DNA from 4 places in the Shewanella sp. SR43-8 genome. Region 1 is predicted to be linked to each of the others. Evidence: predicted binding sites of a transcription regulator. Region 1 holds the regulator's gene; each other region holds the start of a gene.
The links. The regulator sigma-54, encoded in region 1, starts transcription at its own class of promoters, with help from an activator protein. The targets are predictions, from matches to a motif close to GTTGGCACGNNNNTNGNNT.
Positions count from the first base shown of each region.

Region 2: H5114_RS15150 (superinfection exclusion B family protein) is a predicted target of sigma-54. The motif match lies at 3,534-3,552, and genes of this name have one in related genera.
Region 3: H5114_RS00740 (flagellar hook-length control protein FliK) is a predicted target of sigma-54. The motif match lies at 2,768-2,786, and genes of this name have one in related genera.
Region 4: fliE (flagellar hook-basal body complex protein FliE) is a predicted target of sigma-54. The motif match lies at 2,550-2,568, and genes of this name have one in related genera.

Region 1 is NZ_JACJDX010000003.1:208,576-213,307, reverse strand. It holds gene mgtE (magnesium transporter) at 1-16, opposite strand, end outside; gene H5114_RS05175 (HPr family phosphocarrier protein) at 480-755, opposite strand; gene rapZ (RNase adapter RapZ) at 776-1,639, opposite strand; gene ptsN (PTS IIA-like nitrogen regulatory protein PtsN) at 1,636-2,079, opposite strand; gene hpf (ribosome hibernation promoting factor) at 2,082-2,369, opposite strand; gene H5114_RS05155 (RNA polymerase factor sigma-54) at 2,394-3,878, opposite strand; gene lptB (LPS export ABC transporter ATP-binding protein) at 4,022-4,732, opposite strand, start outside.
Region 2 is NZ_JACJDX010000011.1:76,460-81,191, reverse strand. It holds gene nagA (N-acetylglucosamine-6-phosphate deacetylase) at 1-375, opposite strand, end outside; gene H5114_RS15165 (DUF4862 family protein) at 844-1,815, shown strand; tRNA gene H5114_RS15160 (tRNA-Leu) at 2,143-2,227, opposite strand; gene H5114_RS15155 (DUF3149 domain-containing protein) at 2,577-2,708, shown strand; gene H5114_RS15150 (superinfection exclusion B family protein) at 2,882-3,493, opposite strand; gene H5114_RS15145 (ATP-binding protein) at 3,723-4,732, shown strand, end outside.
Region 3 is NZ_JACJDX010000001.1:181,810-186,541, forward strand. It holds gene fliM (flagellar motor switch protein FliM) at 1-343, opposite strand, end outside; gene fliL (flagellar basal body-associated protein FliL) at 373-897, opposite strand; gene H5114_RS00740 (flagellar hook-length control protein FliK) at 988-2,583, opposite strand; gene fliJ (flagellar export protein FliJ) at 2,879-3,331, opposite strand; gene fliI (flagellar protein export ATPase FliI) at 3,337-4,677, opposite strand; gene fliH (flagellar assembly protein FliH) at 4,658-4,732, opposite strand, start outside.
Region 4 is NZ_JACJDX010000001.1:188,420-193,151, forward strand. It holds gene fliG (flagellar motor switch protein FliG) at 1-409, opposite strand, end outside; gene fliF (flagellar basal-body MS-ring/collar protein FliF) at 402-2,081, opposite strand; gene fliE (flagellar hook-basal body complex protein FliE) at 2,153-2,494, opposite strand; gene H5114_RS00775 (sigma-54 dependent transcriptional regulator) at 2,738-4,087, opposite strand; gene H5114_RS00780 (HAMP domain-containing sensor histidine kinase) at 4,080-4,732, opposite strand, start outside.

The DNA of each region.
Region 1 (4,732 bases):
GGTACTCTTTACCCATATATCAACTTCCTATTTGTCATACGAATATGATTCTGTATGTAATGATTTTGGGCAGTTTCAGTTTCTCTGTTTGGCATATTGATGCAAGAATTGTTATCTGCGGGCAAGAAATGAAATGCAGCAATAAAATCGTTGAGTGACTTGCGCCGAACGAAAGTCTGAACTGCTGATGTTGCTTTACACAAAAATTAACGTCCGATTACATCGGTGTTTGGTCAAGCGAGAACCGTGATTGAAATTGGCTACAACGCTAATCTCTCTTAAGAGAATGAATACTTAATCAGCTGGGGATCCGCCGCGCGTTTCAATATAAAGGCTAATATTATCGAGGAACTGATCGTTAACCTTCGAACAGCAATATCGTGGCAGTTTGGTTAGTATGACGACTTCATTTAAAGATGGAAATAAATAAGTGATGATGGCTTAACGATCAGTAATTAGTGAAAGTATCACTAAACAATTTAGCAAGACTCATCAAATTTAGCATTAATCAGATCACATACGGCATTTAATGCCACTTCAGCATCTGGGCCTTGGGCTGTTACTGTGATCATTTTACCTATGCCACTTTCAAGCATTAATAACCCAAGTACACTTGCTGCACTGGCGTTTTTATCGCCTTGAGTTAACGTGATACTGGCATCAAAATCACCCGCTAAAACAGCAAGTTTTGTTGCAGCTCGAGCATGTAACCCTAATTTATTTGAAATGGTTACTTGGCGTTCAAGTTTGATCATTGGCGCGATCCTATGCTCAGTTAGCTGTCAGTATCAGTTAAATTTAATTCTCTGTGGCGAGCATTAACTGTATGTTTACTGCCATGTCTAAACCTTTTTGCTAATTGATCGGCTATATATACCGAGCGATGCTGGCCACCGGTGCAACCAATGGCGATAGTCAGATAGCTGCGGTTATTACGTTCTAAATGCGGCATCCAGGTTTCAAATAAGTTTTCAATTTGCCAGATAAACTTATTCACTAGAGGTTGCCGACCTAAAAACTCTTGTACCGGTTCGTCTAAACCTGTGAGTGGTCGTAGTGCTATTTCCCAATGCGGATTAGGTAAAAAGCGCACATCAAACATAAAATCAGCTTCTGTTGGCATACCGTGTTTAAAGCCAAAAGACTCAAAGTTAATCACTAACTCTTTATCGACACTACCTAACAAGATTTGCCTGACTTGGTCGCTTAATTCGTAAATATTCAGGGCAGAGGTGTCAATATAATGATCAACAATTTTTGCGATAGGCTCAAGTAAACGGCCTTCTAATATGATCGCTTCTTGCAGTGAAATATGATTTTTAGATAACGGGTGTAATCGACGCGTTTCGCTATAGCGTTTGAGTAGCACTTTATCATTAGAATTCAAAAAGAAGCTAACAATTTCAGTGTCATGTTCAAGTAAGGCAAGTTGATCTTGAAGGACTTTACCTTGCTCGGCAATGTTGCGTACATCAACACTAATTGCCACTAGATCGTTATTACCTTTGAGCTGAGCCAGTAATATGCCAATCAGTGGTAAAGGCAAATTATCAACACAATAATACCCTAGATCTTCTAATACTCTTAGAGCAACAGATTTTCCTGAGCCTGAACGTCCCGATACTATGACAAGTTTCATGCAGTAATAACCCGATAAAGTTCTGTTGAGTCGTGAGTTTTACGAAGCTGTTTCAATATTTGCTTATCGCTTAATTTTTGAGCCACGCTTGATAGCGTGCTTAAATGCTGTTGGCACTGATCTGCAGGTACTAACAAAGCAAATAAAATATCCACGGGCTGTTTATCGATTGCATCAAAGGCAATGGCTTCTTCACATTTAATAAATATTGCGATCGGATGTTCTATGGTCGTTAATCTACCATGAGGTATCGCAATGCCATTTCCTATACCTGTGCTACCCATTTTCTCTCTCGCTAATAGGCTTTCAAAAACCTCTTGCGAAGATAGGGGTGGGTACTGGGCAGCGACTAAATTGCTGATGAGTTCCAGTACTTTTTTCTTACTGCCCGGTGTGGCACAGGTAGTGCATTCCGGCTGCAGAATGGTACAAAGTTCCATCGTTAGTGTTTTGTATACTTCTCTTTGTGTTTAATTACCTGACGGTCGAGTTTATCGATCAGGGCGTCTATTGCAGCATACATATCAGTGCTTTCTGACATGGCAAAAATCTCTGCACCATTAAGGTTGATTTTAGCTTCTGCTTTTTGTTGTAATTTTTCTACATTGAGCACAACGTGTACATTATTGATCTGATCGAAGTGTCGTTCAAGCTTTGAAAATTTACCTTGAACGTATTCACGTAAAGATTCGGTAATGTCGATATTTCTACCTGTCATATTGATAAGCATAAAAATCCTCCGTTGCCTTGTAGGTTATAAACTCTTACGTTGGTTTGAGGGCGGAATGAGCATCGCTTCGCGGTATTTTGCAATCGTACGACGCGCAACGTTGATCCCCTGATCTGCCAGCAGTTGGGCCATTTTGCTGTCACTTAATGGCTTTTGCTGGTTTTCTGCTGCAACCAGTTTTTTGATAAAAGCACGAATAGCGGTAGATGAGCATTCTCCGCCATCGTCGGTGCTGACATGGCTAGAGAAAAAGTACTTTAATTCAAATAGCCCACGTGGTGTGTGCATATATTTTTGAGTGGTAACCCGTGAAATAGTTGATTCATGCATTTCTACTGCTTCAGCAATATCATTGAGCACCATAGGTTTCATGGCTTCTTCACCATATTCAAAGAAACCTTGCTGAAATTGCACAATACAATTGGCGACTTTCAATAAGGTCTCATTGCGGCTTTCGATACTCTTGATGAACCATTTAGCTTCTTGTAAATGACCGCGAATAAATTGGCTATCGGCAGAGTTTTTACTGCTTCTAGCCATGGCTGCATATTGTTGATTAACGCCAATTTTAGGCATATTGTCTGGGTTTAACTCTACAACCCAACGGCCATTCTTCTTTAGTACGGTTACATCAGGAATAACATATTCGTCATCAATAGCGGTGACTAACAAGCCCGGGCGAGGGTTAAGTGACTGGATTAAGGTGATTGCGTCACGCAACTCGTTTTCTTTGAGCTTGGTTTTGCGCATCAATAATCTAAAATCGCGCCCAGCAATTAAATCTAAATAGTCTTTAATGAGCAGACGGGCATTGTCTATATGTGGGGTTGTGTCGGCATATTGGGCTAATTGAATGAATAAACATTCGCTTAAATCTCGTGCGGCAACACCTACGGGATCAAAGTGTTGAATACGTTTTAATACCGCTTCAACTTCATCTAGTTCAACACTTTCATCACCCATGGCTTCGAGAATATCTTCAGTGCTTTGGGTTAAATAGCCGCGTTCATCAATGGCATCAATAATCGCGGTAGCAATCGCTCGATCAGTGTCAGAAAATGGCGTGAGATTTTTTTGCCACTCTAAATGTTCATATAAGCCTTCAGTCGTTTCACCTTGGAATGGCATATCATCATCGCGCATGCTAGCGCTGCCTGAACCTGACATTGGAGAGGCGGTGTACACTTCATCCCATGTGGTATCCATAGCTAAATCGTCCATGGTTTCTTTGGTCATGGATTCTGCTGTGTCGACTGTTGAGGTGTCTTTTTCTATATTGACCACGCTGTTGTCACTAAAGTCGGTGTCCGATTGGTCGCGACTTTCTTTTACTGAGTCTTTTGCTTGAGAAAACTCATCTTCTATTTCAAGCAATGGGTTTGAGTCCAATGCTTGTTGGATTTCTTGCTGTAGCTCCAATGACGATAATTGCAGTAAGCGGATCGCTTGCTGCAATTGAGGGGTCATGGTTAAGTGTTGACCCATTTTGAGTTGGAGTGACGCTTTCATTTACCGCTTATCCCTAGATGATTTCCATAAAAATGACAATCTCGAAAACTGTAATCGATTGTCACATACATCAATGACATTTAACGCTATTTAGATATCGTTCAATGAAATGAGTTAGATAGACTAAAAGGCCAGTAAAGTAACTATAGCTTGAATTGTTCACCTAAGTACACAGCCCGAACTTGTTGATTACTCAATATCTCATCAGGTGTGCCTTCGGCAATTAAATTACCCTGGCTGACAATATAAGCGCGCTCACAGACGTCTAAGGTTTCACGTACGTTATGATCGGTAATTAATACCCCTAAGCCGCGGTTTTTAAGCTGTTGAATGATTTTTTTTATGTCGATGACAGAAATAGGGTCAACCCCCGCAAAAGGCTCATCGAGCAAAATAAATTTAGGATTAGCGGCCAGCGCGCGCGCTATCTCTACTCGACGACGTTCCCCACCAGACAACGACATGCCTTGGCTGTCGCGAATATGAGTGATATGGAATTCTTCTAATAAATGCTCTACCTGCTCAATCCGTTGGTCGCTAGTGAGTTCTTTGCGAGTCTGCAATACGGCCATAATATTGTCGTATACGGTCAGTTTGCGAAAAATACTGGCTTCTTGCGGCAAGTAACCAATCCCTTTGCGAGCTCTAAGATGCATTGGGTCGGCGGTTAAGTCGTCATCATCAATTAAGATCCGACCTTTATCGCTTTGCACTAAGCCGACAACCATATAAAACGTGGTTGTTTTACCTGCACCATTGGGGCCTAAAAGACCGACAATTTGGCCTGTTTTAACGGTTAAACTCACATCTTTAACAACCTGACGAGTTTTATAGCTTTTAGCTAAATTTTCAGC
Region 2 (4,732 bases), on a different contig from region 1:
TCCCTCAAAATGTACACCTATAACACCATGGATCTCTTGCTTGATTGCTAGTGCGATAGTATTAGCGGCAGCACTTATAGTTTCAAGATTACTAGTGATCAGCGTCGGTAATAATCCTGTGGTCCCATACTTGCTATGTGCCTCAACCATTGCTTTAAGCGTTGATAAACTCGTGTCATGGTTAAATAAAAAACCTCCTCCACCGTTGACCTGTACATCAATAAAACCCGGAGTTAGTAAGCCTGAAACCTTAATAACCTTGGCGTTATTAACCACATCAAAAGCGATAATCTTGCCATTTTCAAAACTTATCGGTTGGTTATTAGTGATGTTTTTTCCATCAAATACTTGTTCGGCAATTACAGTTGTTATCATGACTTCTCGACTTTACGTTGCTTCATACAAAGTGTTTTGCGAACTCAACAAGGCTTTTAAAAAGTAGCCCTACTATTGGCAGAATAAATCACAGGTACACCATCAACCTGTTATACCAATATACCTTTTGATTTATTTTTGTCAAAATAAAAAATCTATCAGCAACTAAGGCGCATGATGAAGCTGTTTTAAAAGCAGTAAGTTGAGCAACAGTTAAATGTCTAAAATCCTTCCCTTACCAGTTACTTGATTAGAAAAATATATTTTTTAAAAATCTTACGTAAACATTGCTGTTAGATGTTCATAGAGATACTTCTGCTTTGGCCATGAACGATTTTCATTCGATATTAATGAGATATTTACCATCCAACTCATCAGAAAAATCCAAAAGCTGGATTGCATTACACTACTTCAAGTGGTGTAATAGGTATACCTACAGCGTAATCTGCTTATTAAGGCTAATATTTAATGGAATATATTATTGGTGCGTATGCCGCAGCACCTTCGACCCAGCAATGGGATCAAGAATTAGAAGCGAGTTACTACCAGGGGCTAAAATTACAAAGTAATATCATTGGCTTAGAACACCCCTTTGTGGGAAAGCTGCATCCTTATGATGATGAATGGTTTCTTAAGAATATTGATGAGAATTGGCAATTCATTTTTACATCAATTCCAGGGGTGATGAGGCAGATTGCTAAAAACCCGCATTTTGGCATAGCCTCCACCAATGAAACAGGTAGACAAGCTGCACTGGCTTTTTACCAACAAGCACAGCAAGCTATATTTAAATTAAACAATCACTTAAAAAGAGAGGCTGTAAGCTTTTTAAAAATACATACAGCACCAAAGATAACTGAAAACACACAATCATCTATTCAAGCTTTGCAAACATCGCTTGAAGCCATGCAATCATGGAACTGGTACGGCGCAAAACTCGTCATTGAACATTGCGATGCACATATCGCAGGGCAAGAAGCTGAAAAGGGCTTCATGCTATTACAAGATGAAATGACGGCGATTACGCACGTTAACAGTAAACTGAATAGTGATATTGGTATCAGTATCAATTGGGGGCGTTCAGCTATTGAAACACGTAATACCGATGGCCCCTTGCAACATACTAAACAAGCTTATCTCAGCGGCTTGTTAAAAGGGATCATCTTTTCTGGTACCTCAGATATAGACGGCCCTTATGGGCAATGGAAGGACACTCACATGCCTCCAGCACAAGCCGTATACATTCCCAGCTTTGCAGAAAACTCTTTATTAACGATGGAGCAAATAGAAAAAACCATGCAACAGTGTGATTACAAGCAACTGAAGTTTATTGGTGGAAAAATTTCATTAAGCCCAAATGAGGCAAATGTTGACCAACGAATTTCTTATTTAAAAAGCCTAACAACATTGCTCGATCACGTACTCGAAATAAAATCATGAGCAATCTATCAATCATTTTGGCCAGCCAAATATAATCTATATGAGATATGCCATATGTATTTCTGATTAAAAATTTACTTTAATGGTTTGTATAGTGCATTTTACCCATTCTAGCGCTTAGTATTTGAGTGCATTGCGCAACATAGTGACAAGTAAATGTTTAACTCAGTTTATACCGGAAATGGTGTATAAATAGATAACATGTCAATTTACCGACTAAAGAATGCAATGGCTTGCTAACGTATTAAAGTGATGAACTTATCACTGTCACCTTAAATTATAAGCATAAAAAAAGCCCCGTTCGATTAAGAACAGGGCTTTAAATAATGGTACCTGAGGTCGGACTCGAACCGACACGCCGCGAAGCAGGGGATTTTGAATCCCCCATGTATACCAATTTCATCACTCAGGCAAAGACTTGTAAACTATATTTAGCTTTGCAAAAAAATCTGCGATGAGCAAATATCTTTGCAAAACTAACCACTCAATTAATCAACTTATGTTGTCACAATTGAGTGTTGGCGATTATACCTTTGCATTTAATAATCGCAAGTACTTTACCTATTATTTCTATAAAAAACACTCAATTGCTCAAAAGTCATTCATAGTGCCAAATAACAATGGCTGATGGTTTTTGTGAGCTAATTAGCAGTTTCACACAAATATAACATTATCACTGCTGAAGATTGATCAAGATCAGTATCACGACAGAGTTTTGACTTTATGATGATCATGATTTCACATTCCAGAGGATAAATATCATGGCATTTTGGTTAGATTTAATGTTTGGTAACGCAATAGGATTACTATCGATGACTGTAATCTTTTGTACCTTTGGAATAATGTCTTATCTAATGTGGATGTTTATTGTGAAGTCTGCACCTACTAAGTGAGTCTCTAACTAGGCTAAGTATTTTACTGCTTATTATTTCATGATCAATATGGATTCTTCCTTGCGAATCATACATTGGCGATAAAACACATGGAGTGTTTTTATGTCAAGTTGGGGGCTATATGGCCCCCATTTTTTTATTTATACCAATCAAATACTGCACAAAATATTAAATTAAGCGGCATGCTTGCGTGATTGAACCAAGCCATTAATAAAATGTGGACGTGTTTTGATTAGATAGGTCATTTCCTCAGCACTCGGCTCACCTGCTGGTAAACGTAATACATCGCGATTTAAATAATTTCGCGCCGGCATCGATATCTTGTATTCTGCCGTTGGTCCTTGAATCGCATAGTGGCGCTCATTTCCAAGCATCTCAAGTATACTGCTATGAACTAGATTTTTAACTGCTAGCTCATTTTGCGGCAGGGTTAAAATAGTCTGTCCCTGTAAAAAGAATTCGCGTAACAAGGCTCGTTCTGCCGGATCGAGTAGCTTCACTTTTGCTTCGATGGTTTCTACTGTGCGTTTTTGGCGAAAAAAAACAATAGACTCATCAACCACAAAGGCAAAAATTTGACTTAAAAAATACGCGACTCCCATTATTAATCCTAAGCCAATAAACTGACCATATTGATTGACTAGGTGATCTAACGATAAAAACGCCAGTAAATCTTTAGGCGCAAACAGTAAACTAGTACATGTTACAACAACCCATGTCATAGCACTTACGAATAAACGTTTGCTATTAAACAACTTTATTGAACCTACTTTTATTTTCATCATAGCTTACCCGCAGTGTCAGATTTTTGATCATACTGACTTAAAGCAAAATATATGCCATAAAAAACATCACTAACATTATCTTTATTTACACCATTTCAATTCCATATTAGGACATTCAAGCTATGCTTGAATAAAATTCAGAAAGTTGGAATTAACACTAGCGCAACAAGCTGTAAGCTCGTATTTTATATGTCACTCATCATTGGTAATTAATCACATTGAAGAAAATATGCTGATATTCATACGACAATTGCTCCAGAGCCCTATTGCCCGAAAGTTAACACTGTCTATCGTGGTGTTTAGCTCTTTGATTACGATTGTGACGACAGCTTATCAGCTCATAAGTGACTATCAGGAGGATGTGAATAGAATTGATCGCGTATTTTCAAGTATAGAAGCGGTAAATTTAGAAGTATTAGCATCCAGTGTTTGGGTAATAGACGAAGACTTAATTAACACTCAACTCTATGGTTTAAGCCAATTACCTGACATTAAATATATTTCTATCCGTGATGACAGTAATCAAGAATGGCATTTTGGTGAGTATCAGAAAACGGCCGTTATCGAAAAGCAATTTCCGTTGATTTATACCAACAATGAAAATATTCCTGTTGGGACCCTTACTGTACAAGCCGATCTCAATGCCATTTATGATCGTCTGTATAATAAAACAATACTGATTTTACTGTCCAACGCGATCAAAACCTTCTTCGTTGCAGGTTTTATTTTGTTTTTGGTCTGGTTCAATGTCACCAAACATCTGCGCCAATTAAGCCAATATTGTGATGAAATTAGCTTAGACAACCCCTTTACGCCCTTAAATTTTAACCGTAAGCCACAACGTGATGAGTTCAGTTTAGTCGCCGAAGCCGTCAATACAATGCAACAACAAATTCGAGGGTCTTATCAAGATCTGCAGCAATCAAAAGTCGATTTAATGCATGCCGTTGAAGATCGAGATCGCTTACTATTATTAGAGCGTAGTTATAAAGATGAACTTGCTCGCCAAGTAAAAGAGCAAACCAGAGAACTTGAACAATCACTGCAAATGTTAAAACGAACACAACAAGTGCTGATAGAAAAAGAGAAAATGGCCGCATTAGGAGGATTAGTTTCCGGCGTCGCCCATGAAATTAATACCCCGATAGGTATTTGTCTAACGGCTGCAAGTTCACAATTGGCTTATGTAGAAGATCTGATCGAGCTTATCCATAGCGATCATGCCACATTAGAACAAAT
Region 3 (4,732 bases), on a different contig from region 1:
TGGTAATTAACGCTGTGCCTTTTAGTGGACTAAAACGCACCATATTTAAACTCGTTGGAACAAATAGCGTATGTACATACTCACCAAACTTAAGCATTTGTACGCCATTAATTGACACTTCTGCAGCGCGACGCATCATGTTAAACATACTGATGCGTAAATGCCGAGCAAATCGCTCATTGACGATTTCAAGCGTTGGCATACGACCGCGCACAATACGATCTTGAGATGAGAAATCATACGATCGTGCATCAGCACTATCTTCTACAATGTCATCATCATCATCGTCATCGACACCATGTAATAGCGCATCAATCTCATCTTGGCTTAATAAATCACTCACATTATCGCCTTAGCAGTTAACGCTTTTAGTTATTGCATGACAAAACCAGTAAACAGGACTTTCTCTACCACTTTAGTTCCTGTTATTGGTTGCAGCGTATTCTGAACATTGAGCAAGGCTAACTGGCGCAGCTCGTCTTTACCGGCTTGGGTACTAAGCTTTTGCACATCAGCAGCACTAAAGGTCGTTAATAACGCATCTTCAATTAAAGGAATATGTTTTTGGGTCAATACACTATTACTTTCACCACGCACCATTAATTGGACTTTTATTTCAACTAAACGAGCACGGTCAGCGCCTGGTAAATTAAATAAAAAAGGTCTTGGCATACCGACATACTCTGCTTCAGAACTGACTATCGGCGCAGCGGGATCGGCAGATGCATCACCACTGACGTCGGTAGCGGCAGGCTCGTCCGAGCCCATAAAAAACCACAATCCGCCGCCAATAAGCAAAACTAATACTAAACCAATGCCACCAAAGATGAATAGTTTCTTGTTTTTTTTACCGGCGTTAGGTGTGTCGTTTAACTCTAATTCTTGTTCAGGCATTATGGTTCCTAATCAACATTGTGATTAACATTATAACTTAACTGAATAACTCGTTATTCTTGAAAAGATATATTAGTGCTATAGGTTACCTGCTTAAGCATAATAATCTATAGCAGAATGTAAACTCCTTGATGGATTTGTCATCAAGCTAGGCTCTTGTGCTGAAATTTCATCCAGTTGCGTATCTCCAGCGGCATGATCACCAGATTGTCCTTGCTGATCACGTCCCCCGTCGCCTTGAGAAACCTGACTGTCTGTTAGTTGTAATCCTTCTTGGGCAAGCATATCGCGTAATCGAGGCATTGCTTGCTCAACAATATCACGGGTTTGCGACTGAGCAACATGAAACTGTACTTGGGTTTGATCACCATGAATTTGAATTTTAACGGTTAAATGCCCAAGTTCCGGCGGATCTAAACGAATTTCAGCTTGCTGAATACCATTACTGACCATAGTAATTAACTGCTGCTTCATGACCGGAGAAAAGCGCTGGATCATCTCTTGCATTTGCGCACCATGATCGCCTTGCGGTTTCAACGATAACTGAAATTGTGGTACATCACTTTTATGTATCGGAGTAAAACTACTCTGATTTTGTAAAGCCTTAGTGTCGGTATCACCGATATCATTCACTGCGTCTAAACCCAAGTTAGCCGAATTTATATTGGCTGACAGTTCTCCTGATGTACGCTTGGTCGCTAGGGAATCATCTAGGACCACAGAAAAATCAGCTTTTGCCAGTATTTTGGCATTATCAGTATCTGATTGAATATTGCCATCAATACCAGTGCTATCACCTAAAATCGTCTTAGGGTCGGCAGATATCGCTGAAGAAGATGCAAGAGTGGAGCTAGCCTCCAAAAAACCGGTGCGATCTAATTTAACAACCGCAGAATTAAGACCCGCAGAGCCAGTTTGGCCTGGAACGGTGACACTGGCGGCAATTGATTTATCAATTTGGTTTTGTTCTTCAGATCTAAGGATACTTTTTGGGGAATCGTCACTACTGTCTATATCTGCAGACACCATCGCTAGAATGGATTCATCAACAACAGGCGCTTGTAAATTAAAGTCATTAATTAACTCGCTTAAACCCTTAATGTCTAGTGCTTGTAAATCATTTTCAGATGAATTGGCAAATGCCATTAAGCTGGATATATCTTCAGGGCTAAGCTGAGAAAGAGCTTCTTTGGTAGAAAGAGAGTCAGCGGGTAAATCAATAGCATCAGTGAGTAACGCCTCCATCTCTGACTGACTATCGCTATTCAGCTCATCAATAATACTACTGTTAGGGTCGATCAAAGATATCGCGTCAAAACCAATATCTAATGTATCCACATGCGGCAATTCATTTCCGCCAGAGGAATGACGTTTATTTAATGCATCAGCCATATTAAGCTGAGCAAAAATCAATTCAACATCAGCATTTTCTTCAGTAGGTAAATCATGGTCATCAGCATTTTCTTCAGTAGATATATCAAGGTCATTGGCAGCATCGACTTGATCCATTTCAGCGTCTAACGATACAGGTGCACTATTGGGGGTAGGCCGCGAAGCAAGTTCGGATTCACTCGCTTGATTAAAAGCAGACAAGAATGATGTATTTTCAACACCTTGCATATTTCCTTTTGTACTAAGATCAGCAGATTTACTGCTATTTCCAAGTAAGATATTGCTCATCTGCTGCATAATCAGCTCCACTCAATCAAACAAAGTTAGGTCATTATCGTCTAACAAACAGCTATCAAATTACCTCGATGAATCATATGTCGATATTAGGTAATATCAATAGAGTCATTACAAACCTCATCATGAGGTTTCCACTGTCGCTTCGCTGACGATTTCTATTCCAATGTAAACTTAAATTTATATTAAGCAATTTAAGTGCCAATAAATATTAGTTGATAAAGTTTAGAGAATAAATAGAGTTTGAATGCGAACCAATCAAAAGGGACTGCGGTAAAACGAGTGATAGATTTGGAGGCTATGACTTAATTGATTTTTGACGGTAATATTGTTGCATAGCAAACTCATCTGACATTTTTTGTTCACGTTTTGTTTCTACGACCATAGCCTTTTTGGCTTTCTGAGCGAGTAACATTTCTACCGCTTTGCGTTTTTGTTGTTTTTCTTGCCAGTGAACTTGACGGTAACCCACTTGTTTTTCGGCATCTTTAACCGCTGCCACTTGTTGGGTAATAGCGCTATCAACTTGACGAATAAACTGATGAAACTGATGGTACTGATTAGCACGTAATGTCGTGCCCGTGTGCCCTTCCATCTGCTTCATGTAATCTAAACGGTAATTGTTTAGCGCATCGAGCTGCCCTTGACGTTTTTGTTTTTCAAATTGAGCCGACTTGAGCTGCAATGCCGCTTGTTCCTCGGCAGCAGTCGCTAGCTTCAATACCGTTAATAATGGGTCTGTGCGAGTCATCTAGGTTATCCCTGACATTGAGCGGCAATTTGAGTCAACATCACTCGGCTTTCTTCAAATGAGACAGGTTCTTTAAACCCTTGACGTAAAAAAGCATTCATTGCAGGTTGTAAACGTATCGCATTATCAATCCGAGGATCACTGCCTTGTGAGTACGCGCCAATTGAAATCAGGTCACGATTTTGCTGATACAAAGAATACATCTGTTTAACTTTACGCATCGCCTCTAAGTGTTCTCCACTTATCACCATTGGCGCAACACGGCTAATTGATGCTTCCACATCAATCGCGGGATAATGACCCGAATCGGCAAGTTGACGAGATAGCACGATATGGCCGTCTAAAATCGCTCGAGAAGCATCTGCAATCGGATCTTGTTGATCATCACCTTCGGTCAATACAGTATAAAAAGCCGTAATAGAACCTTGTCCAGCGCCGCCATTACCGGCGCGCTCAACTAAACGGGGTAACTTAGCAAACACAGAGGGTGGATAGCCTTTGGTTGCTGGCGGTTCTCCTACCGCAAGCGCCACTTCACGTTGCGCTTGGGCATAACGTGTCAAGCTGTCCATTAACAATAAAACATCGTAGCCTAAATCACGAAAATATTCGGCTATACGAGTCGATGTTTCACAGGCTCGTAAACGCATTAATGGCGAAGTATCTGCCGGGGCAGCCACTACAACCGAGCGGGCACGACCTTCTTTGCCTAAAATTTCTTCAATAAATTCTTTAACTTCGCGGCCACGCTCGCCGACTAATCCCACCACAATAATGTCGGCTTTAGAACCTCGGGTCATCATGCCTAGAAGCACACTTTTACCTACCCCAGAGCCAGCAAACAGCCCCATTCGCTGACCTTTACCTACGGTTAACATCGAATTAATGGCACGAACACCGACATCTAATGGTTCGGTAATGGCACGTCGAGACAATGGATTAATGTAAGGACCATGACGGGCTGCGTATTGATCCGTATTCAGTGGCCCCAAACCATCTAACGGCACGCCGCTACCGTCTAATACTCTACCTAACAATGCTAATCCGACATTTAATCCAGATTGCTCACCCAAGGGTTGAACCCGTGCGCCAGGCAAGACACCTCGCAGCTCTTCAATAGGCATTAAATACAACAGTTTGTCATCAAAGCCAACCACCTCAGCAACTAACTCACCAACCATAGTTTCAATGGAACATAAACTGCCCACAGGCGCACGACATCCTGTCGCTTCTAAGGTTAAACCAACAACCCTAACTAACTGGCCGCTAGCGACGGGTCTAAGCGGTAACACGTGTTTATGATGCACCGACAGTTTATTGAGGAGTTTATGTTGACGGGTGGTCATCGATATTTCCTTGAGATAGACCTTTGTTCTGTTGCTGATCGTCATCGCCTGCGCT
Region 4 (4,732 bases), on a different contig from region 1:
TAATGGTCGCCACTTGGCGGGCATCCATCCACTTTAATGAATCAAGCCCCTTAGCCCCGCTGCCCATAATAATTTGTTCAATTAAGTTACCAGCTTTATCTGCACCCAATGCCGCGGTTAACGCTTTACGGACGAATTCTTCACTGTTAAAACCAATTGAAGAGAATTTTTGAATATCATCTAAAAATAGCTTGTGAACCCCAATGACTTTTTCTTGACCAAAGTCATCCATCGCCGCCATAGCCATACCCACTTTTTGTACCTGCTTAGGCTCTAAGTGTTTCAAAATTGACGCAGCATCCGCTTCACTCAAACTGAGCAACAAAATGGCTGTTTTCTCAACACCAGTAACTAAATCTGGGTCAAATGCCGTTGATTTCTCTGCTTTTTCTACTTTGTCTTTAGCCATTGTCTTGTAACCAGTTTTTAACTACTTGAGTGGAAAGTTCAGGCTCGTTAGCCACTAACGCTCTAATTGCTTTAATCATATCATCATCTTTATGCAAATTAGGTATATGAATTGAGCCATCATCAGCATAACTGTATTCCGCCTCTTTAGTATTGAGCATACCTAAGGTATCTGCTGCATACTGATCTTCAATTTCTGCTAACTCATGTCCAGGACGAACATCATCTGGCATGTTGATCCCATTAGGATTGGTTAGCTTCTTAAGCATAGGACGAACCACAGCCAAGATAAGCACTAAAATAACAATCGCACCTAATGCTAGCTTAATTGCACGCCAAAACCATGGTTGTTCCCACATATCAGGTTCAGGTAACTCTTCAATTAGCTGATCCATAAAGGGAACGGTTACCACTTCAAGAGCATCACCACGCTGGGTACTAAACCCAACAGCGCCCTCGAGTAAACGACGAATATTAGTTAACTCTTGCTCAGTTCTCGCTACACGAGTGACCTGGCCATTTTCATCTACTTGCCCAGGTTTAAAGTTAATCGCTACTGACACACTCACACGGCGTACCACACCAATTTGCTGACGAGTATGGCTGATAGTTGTATCTAATTCATAATTACGAGTCGCTTCTTTTGAAGAATCGCCAGATACGGTTGAAGCAGTCGCTTCACCTGCAACTTGCGGAATATCAGACTCCATCGGCGGTTGATTACTTAGCGCACCAGGAATACCACCAGAACTTCCACCCGTTGAGTTACGTTCAATGGTCATTTCACTTCTAATAGCCGGTAAATCTGGTGAAAAACGTTTTGCGGTTTGCTCTACTGCAGTAAAGTTCATATTAACATCAACCTGAGAAGTAAAGTTCTCTGGGCCTAAGATTGGCATTAGAATTGAGTCAATTTTTTTACGGTATTCAGCTTCTTGTTGCTGCACGAGCTCTTGCTCACGACGTGCTCTTGCTGAGGTACCATCTTGGCTACCTGAATTCAGCAAACGCCCATTGGAGTCAGTTACCGTTACACGAGAAGGCTCTAACCCTTGAACAGCCGAACCAACAATATCAACAATCGCATCAATCTCTTCTTGGCCTAAACCACCGCGGCGCACACTCACCACTACTGTAGCACTTGGCTTAGAAGCATTGCGGGCAAAAACATTTTCTTTTGGTAACGCTAAAATAACTTTAGCACGGCTAATACTTTTTAATTCTTCAATAGCTCTGGCTAGGTTTTGTTCTTGGCTTTGTTTTAAGCGCGCTTGTTCCATACGTTGGCTAACACCAAAACCACTGTCTTGGCTTAAATAATCGTTAGCTTGAGTGCTACTTTGAATCCCCGCACGGCTAAGCAGTAACTTTACTTCTTGATATTTATCTTCAGGTACTTTCACAACATCGACGTTGATTTGATACTCGATTTGGTTTTTATCAAGCACATCTAAGACTTGGATCATCTCAGCTGTTTCCATTTTACCCAGTGGTCGATAATCTGGCTCTTGTGCCCACATCATCACAAACACAGCGAGCGCTAGGCATATCGCTAGTGCCAAAATCATGATCACTTGGCGCATCATATCTGCACCACCGATGCCGCCAAGCAGCCCAGATTTATTCTCTTGCTGGACGCCGCCATCAACTGTTGAATCTGAACCTACCATCATGTCTGTGCTCACAATACGTACCTGCTATATCTAATGTAGTTATATTATTTAGTGCTTAACGCTATCTGCAGCTAAACAGGCATACTCATAATTTCTTTATATGCTTCAACGAGTTTATTACGTACCTGCACCGTTGCTTCAAAGGCAACACCGGCTTTCTCACGCGCAATAACCGTATCAGAAAGGGTAACCGTCGTATCGCCCATGTCTAAACGAGTGGCTAAATTGGACGAGTTTTGTTGTAACTCATTGACAGTGCCCACAGCCTGAGACAATAACTGACTGAAATCGACGCCTGTAGTGTTATTCACTTGCTGAGTAAGATTAGGTCGAATAGATGAGCCAATCGAAGGGGCTATTTCGCCACGAAGTGACTGCATTTCTTGCATTAATGGATTTGCGCTAATCTGCATGATGTAACTCCCTTTCGTCGACTTTTTGACGACAATAATAACTAATAAAGAGTTAAAGCAATTTAGATGCCAATATTAGAAGAAATATAATATGAGTAGATAAAATGGCGGGAAATAGAGAAAAAGTAACCGTTCCATTAGATAGGACAGGTTACTTTTTGCATCTTGACAGATGTTAGCAATAAATAAGCAAAGTTAATTAGACTATAAATCATAAGGTTAATTAACCAATTACAGATAACGCTAAGCAGGAAGTTGAATGCCCATATCACGCATTTTGGCCATCTTATAACGTAATGTTCGAGCACTTATACCGAGTTTTTCAGCGACCTTTTTTCTACTCCCCTGACATTGATTCAAGGTTTCTAAAATAATCACATGTTCCTGGGCCTTTAATTCGTCACCTAAGCCATCTACTTCAATAGACGGCTCTGTCTCTGCATATTCTGTGGCAACTAACTTCACATCAGCAGAGTCGATAATAATATCATTGACACCAATGTCATCATTTACTCGTAATATCAAGGCGCGTTGAATAACATTGTCTAACTCTCGCACATTACCCGGCCAGCGATGAGTCAGTAACCGTCGAGTTGCCGCATCATCAAGTTTAGGCACAGACGTCATATTCAATGCTTTAGCATGCTTCGCCAATAAATGACGTGCTAACGGAAGAATATCCGCAGGACGTTGGTTTAGTGCTGGCCACGTCAGTGGAAATACGTTAATGCGGTAATATAAATCTTCTCTGAATTCGCCAGACGTCGCCAACGATTTCAAATCGCGGTTTGAGGTTGCGAGAACTCTCACATCTAATTTTATGGTTTTACGGCCACCTAAACGCTCTACTTCGCGCTCTTGTAATACTCGCAATAACTTTGCTTGTAAGCCAAGTTCCATCTCAGAAATCTCGTCAAGCAATATGGTGCCACCCTGAGCTTGTTCGAACTTGCCTGGACAAGCTTGATAAGCACCAGTAAATGCACCTTTTTCATAACCAAATAAGGTGGCTTCTAACATGTTTTCTGGTATTGCCGCACAATTAATCGCAATAAATGGCTGCTCATTACGTTGGCTATGCTGATGAATATAACGTGCCAGTACTTCTTTACCTGAACCACTCGGGCCCATGATCATGACCGAAGCATCTGACACCGCAACGCGCTGAGCCAGCGCTAACAATGCTAAACTTTTCTCATCGGCAACCACGGGATTGTCGTGATTTTGTTTTAAAGGCAAATAGCGTGATACCTGATTTAATAACACTTCTGGTGCAAAAGGCTTAGCAAGATAATCTACTGCGCCTAATTTCATCGCACTAACAGCACTGTTAATCGTGGCATATGCGGTCATTAATAATACCGGCACTTTAGGTTGATGTTGTTGTAAATAACTCAGCAAGCCCATACCACCGATGCCATCCATCTGCACATCGCTAATCACCATATCAAAGTGGTTTACTTTTAAGGCCAATATAGCCTCTTCAGCACTGCCAACATCAACACAGTCGTAATGGGCAAGCATCAGTGTATCAAGCAATGCTTCACGTAAATCAGCATCATCTTCAACTAATAGAATATTTGCTTCAGCCACGCGCCACCTCCTGATCACTCATTTTGTTAATGTGCGGAAAGCTCAAACGAATATGGCAACCCATACCGGGTTTACACGACAACTGTATCTGTCCACCATGGTTTCGTACTACCGACTGCACAACCGCTAAGCCTAAACCTGTACCTTGACTCTTTGTTGTAAAAAACGGCTCAAGTATTTGTTGCTGCATTGACGGTTCAAGCCCTTTGCCATTGTCAATAACATCCAATAATAGACCATCAGGCGTTTCACTGGCGCTGACTTTTATTTTTGTGGCGCCAGCTTCAATACTGTTCATCACTAAATTATTTACCGCAGAACTGAGCGCATTCGCATTGGCAAGCATCAATGAATGTGAAGTATCTTCAACAACCAGCTGACAATGTTTTTTATCTGCAATCGGTTCACAACTGGCCATCACTTGGCTGATTATCTCATCCATTGAAACAGATTCAGCCATTCCATCTTGGCGTCCTCTAGCCATAAGTAACATGTCATTTACTTGACGCTCGAGTTCATTGAGTCGGTCAACCAGCTTAGATTGAAACTTCGACCGTGCAGAATTGGTTAATTTAGGACTAGCAAGATTAGAAGCGTACAGAAGCGCTGCAGATAATGGGGTGCGTACCTGATGTGCTAACGTGG